DNA from 2 places in the Pseudomonas siliginis genome. Region 2 is predicted to be linked to the other one. Evidence: predicted binding sites of a transcription regulator. Region 2 holds the regulator's gene; the other holds the start of a gene.

Region 1 (2,397 bases), 950 kb from region 2:
ACGGATCATGTCGGTGACAAACGGGTAAACCGATTTATCGTCCGCGACCCCGGTGCCGATGGCATTGGCCAGCACCACGTTGCCGGAGCGATAGGACGACAGCAGCCCCGGCACACCGAGCATCGAGTCCGGGTTGAACGCCAGCGGATCAAGGAATGCGTCGTCGAGGCGGCGATAGATCACGTCGACCGCTTTCGGGCCATCGGTGGTGCGCATGAACACCTTGTCGTCACGCACGAACAGATCTGCGCCTTCCACCAGTTCAACGCCCATTTCCCGCGCCAGAAACGCATGTTCGAAGAACGCGCTATTGAAGCGTCCCGGCGTCAACACCACCACGCTCGGGTTGTCGATCGGACTTGAGCTTTTCAGGGTATCAAGCAGCAGATTGGGATAGTGATCGATCGGGGCAATGCGCTGGGCGGAGAACAGTTCAGGGAACAGACGCATCATCATCTTGCGGTCTTCGAGCATGTAGCTGACGCCACTGGGTGTGCGCAGGTTGTCTTCGAGAACGTAATAAGTGCCATCGCCATCGCGCACCAGATCGACGCCGGAGATGTGCGAATAGATATCGCGGTGCAGATCCAGACCTTGCATCGCCAATTGGTATTGCTCGTTGGCCAGCACCTGTTCGGCGGGAATAATCCCGGCCTTGATGATGCGCTGCTCGTGGTAGAGGTCGGCGAGAAACATGTTCAACGCCTTGACCCGCTGGATGCAGCCGCGCTCGACAATCCGCCATTCACTGGCGGGGATGCTACGGGGAATGGTATCGAACGGAATCAGGCGCTCGGTGCCCTGCTCGTCGCCATAGAGCGTGAAGGTGATCCCGGCACGGTGAAACAACAGATCGGCCTCGCGGCGACGCTGCGCGAGCAGCTCGTCGGGCGTCTCGGCCAGCCAGCGGGCAAATTCCCGGTAATGCGGGCGGACCAGGCCGCCGGCATCGTACATCTCGTCAAAATAGGTGCGGATCATGCCGTACTCCTTGTCACTCCGGACATACAGGCCTTCGCAAGGCCCGTGCCATCGGCATAAACGCTTTGATTTCAATCGGTTGTAGATCCACGCCGAACGCTGCGCACCATTCCTGTGCGGCAAATGCCCCGGCCCGATTGCCCCCGCTTCATTGCGACGCACTGCATCGCCTATCACCAGCATAGTCAGAGTTGATTTCACTGCCCGGCCACGACTGCGGATAATCCGCGCATTCGCTGCAAAACTTCCCCGGCACGCCGCCGCGAAGGAGACAGCTCAACTGATCTGAACTGCCTTGGCAGCCCCGTCCCGACAGGACTTTATTGCATACCCGTCTTCCCTTTTAGCCACCCTCTCCGGTGGCTTTTTTTTGCCCGGGATTCTTGTTTCAGGGTTTTGCCACTGCGATATGCAGAAGCCAGAAACGACAACGGCCGACCCGAAGGTCAGCCGTTGCCCGACAAACAATGCGCAATATCAATTCAACCGGTAACGATTGCGCACCTCCTGCTTCACGCCCCAACCCTCGATAATGCCGCCCAGCGGTTCGACCACGGCAGAAAAGCCTTGCTCGAAATCGCCGATGTCGTCATAGGTTGCGTACATCACTTTGCTCAATTCCAGCGACCAGGCGCCGTCGTCGCGCGCACTGACCTGGGCATTGATGGATTCACCGCGAAATTTGCCTGCTGCCCTGCGCGCCCGCTCCTCGTCCGGGAAAATCGCGTAGAACTCGATGGGATGGAACCGGGAAAAATCGAAGCCGCCTTCTTTCATGCGGCGCAGAACGTTGCTGCTGATGTCTTCTTGATAGGCTGTGCTCATGAATCGTCCCCCTCGATTGATGGATAGACTTTCCGTATTCCCGCCCCGGGCCTTTTGGCCTAAGTACTACGGCAACGTGGTTGCGCGCGGGAAACAAGCATGTAGCTGACAAGACCAGACCTTAGCGATCCATTCGCTGATCTCGCTTGCAGAGTAGCCCCAAGAGAGCGCCGCTGCCAAGGCCTGGTTTACGAGATGACAGGAAGTGTTCAGACAGGGGTGATGCTGAGGATTTCGATGCCGTTCTGGGTCTTGAGGTTTTTCACCCCGGCATCGGCGGTGCGCCCTTCCAGATCGTTGAGATCCAGCTGGGCGGCGACCGGAAGAAGCCGCTCCTTGATCAGCCGCGCGGCTTCATCATCGGACGGGCATTCCTCACGTTCGAAGACTTCATCAACAATTTCGCCGTGATCATCCACGAAAGTGACTTTCCACTTTTGCATCAGTGCCTCCTCGATCAACCCGTAAATGGGCTTACCTCTATCTCGACTTTTTTCCGCGATAGTTGGTTCAAAAGGATTACAGCCGCCAACGGTGAAAATAACCATCCGATCGATAGGGCGGACTCTGTGGCGAGGGGATTTATCCCCG
Region 2 (2,397 bases):
GCAGCGTACATGTCGGTATCTTCTGCGTTGGCGACCACTTCGCTGCCGGGGATATGCAAGGTGGCTTCGATCTTCTGCTTCAGCTTTTCGACGCACATCGTGACCTGCACGTTGGTGATCTTGTCGAAATGTCGCTCCAGTCGCTGGAGTTTTTCCTCGATGTAGGAACGCAGAGGTTGGGTCACTTCCAGTTGGTGTCCACTGATGTTGACTTGCATACAGCTTCTCCTTCGTTGCCAGTGCATAAAGCGGCAGGCCGAAAAGCCTGCCACTGGAACGCTGTAACGTGGCTTACATCAACCGCTTGCGTTCGCTCGAAGGCGCGATTCCGAGGGATTCGCGGTACTTGGCGACGGTGCGGCGAGCCACCTGAATGCCTTGTGCCTCCAGTAAACCAGCGATCTTGCTGTCACTCAACGGCTTTTTCTGATTTTCCGCAGCGACCAGTTTCTTGATGATCGCGCGGATCGCCGTGGACGAGCATTCGCCGCCTTCGGAGGTGCTGACGTGGCTGGAGAAAAAGTATTTCAGCTCATAAATACCGCGCGGGGTATGCATGAATTTCTGTGTGGTCACCCGGGAAATCGTCGATTCGTGCATGCCGACCGCTTCGGCGATGTCATGCAATACCAACGGCTTCATCGCTTCGTCGCCGTATTCGAGGAAGCCGCGCTGATGTTCGACGATCTGCGTGGCCACTTTCATCAGGGTTTCGTTGCGGCTCTGCAGGCTCTTGATGAACCAGCGGGCTTCCTGCAACTGGTTGCGCATGAAGGTGTTGTCGGCGCTGGTGTCGGCACGCTTAACAAACCCGGCGTACTGGGCATTGACGCGCAGGCGTGGCACCGATTCCTGGTTCAGCTCGACCAGCCAGCGCTCGTTGTCCTTGCGCACGATCACATCGGGAATGACGTATTCGGCTTCGGTTGATTCGATCTGCGAGCCCGGACGCGGATTGAGGCTCTGTACCAGCTCGATGACCTGGCGCAGCTCGTCTTCCTTGAGCTTCATCCGGCGCATCAACTGGCTGTAATCGCGGCTGCCGAGCAGGTCGATGTAATCGGCGACGAGGCGCTTGGCCTCGGTCAGCCACGGCGTCTTCGCGGGCAGCTGGCGCAATTGCAGCAGCAGGCATTCGCTGAGGTTGCGTGCGCCGATACCGGCGGGCTCGAATTGCTGGATGCGATGCAGGACGGCTTCGATTTCGTCGAGCTCGATGTCCAGTTCCGGATCGAACGCTTCAAGAATTTCTTCGAGTGTTTCGTCCAGATAGCCCTGATTGTTGATGCAGTCGATCAGGGTGACAGCGATCAGGCGATCGGTGTCGGACATCGGTGCCAGGTTCAGTTGCCAGAGCAGATGGCTTTGCAGGCTCTCGCCGGCGGACGTGCGGGTGGTGAAATCCCACTCATCGTCATCGCTGCTGGGCAGGCTGCTGGCGCTGGTCTGGTAGACGTCTTCCCAGGCGGTATCCACTGGCAGTTCGTTGGGGATGCGCTCGTTCCAATCGCCATCCTCGAGGTTATCCACCGTCGGGGCGGTTTCCTGGTAGGAGGGTTCCTGGATTTCGGCGGGCTTCTGTTCGGCGTTGTCGGCCAGCGGATCGGCGTTGTCGAAGTCGTCGCCTTCTTCCTGGCGCTCGAGCATCGGATTGGATTCCAGAGCCTCCTGGATCTCCTGTTGCAGGTCCAGGGTCGACAATTGGAGCAGGCGGATGGCCTGTTGCAGCTGCGGTGTCATCGTCAGCTGCTGGCCCATTCTCAAGACTAGCGATGGTTTCATGGCAGGGGCTTAACACCTTATTCGCCGGCGCTTTGCGCCATCCACTACAGGGCGCCGAAGCGCCAAACTTAAGCAAATTATATGCCTGAAACTGAAGTGTTTGCCTAGAGCGCTGTAACAATTAAAGCGGATAAATGCGCCTTGAATCGATACAGCGCTGTCGCGCTTACAGGCGGAACTCGTGACCCAGATACACTTCCTTGACCAGATCGTTGGCCAGGATGGTCTCGGCATCGCCTTCAGCGATCAGTTGACCGTCGTTGACGATGTAAGCGGTTTCGCAGATATCCAGCGTCTCACGCACGTTGTGGTCGGTGATCAGCACGCCGATGCCCTTGGCCTTGAGGTGATGGATGATCTGCTTGATGTCGCCGACCGAGATCGGGTCGACACCGGCGAACGGTTCGTCGAGCAGGATGAACTTGGGTGCAGTGGCCAGGGCGCGAGCGATTTCCACCCGGCGACGCTCACCGCCGGACAGGCTCATGCCGAGGTTGTCGCGGATGTGGCTGATGTGGAATTCCTGCAGCAGGCTTTCCAGCTCCTTGCGACGACCGGCCTTGTCCAGCTCCGGGCGGGTCTCGAGGATCGCCATGATGTTGTCGGCGACCGACA

Evidence for each region. Region 2 encodes sigma-54, which starts transcription at its own class of promoters, with help from an activator protein. Its sites were predicted from a motif close to ANTGGCATNNANNTTGCTNT; they were not measured.
Region 1: a site for sigma-54 is predicted at 1,015-1,034, ahead of NF676_RS09335 (circularly permuted type 2 ATP-grasp protein). Genes of this name have one in related genera too.

What each region holds. Positions count from the first base shown of each region.
Region 1 is NZ_CP099598.1:1,959,113-1,961,509, reverse strand. It holds gene NF676_RS09335 (circularly permuted type 2 ATP-grasp protein) at 1-981, opposite strand, end outside; gene NF676_RS09330 (ribonuclease E inhibitor RraB) at 1,459-1,806, opposite strand; gene NF676_RS09325 (hypothetical protein) at 2,016-2,249, opposite strand.
Region 2 is NZ_CP099598.1:1,004,296-1,006,692, forward strand. It holds gene hpf (ribosome hibernation-promoting factor, HPF/YfiA family) at 1-218, opposite strand, end outside; gene NF676_RS04870 (RNA polymerase factor sigma-54) at 292-1,782, opposite strand; gene lptB (LPS export ABC transporter ATP-binding protein) at 1,949-2,397, opposite strand, start outside.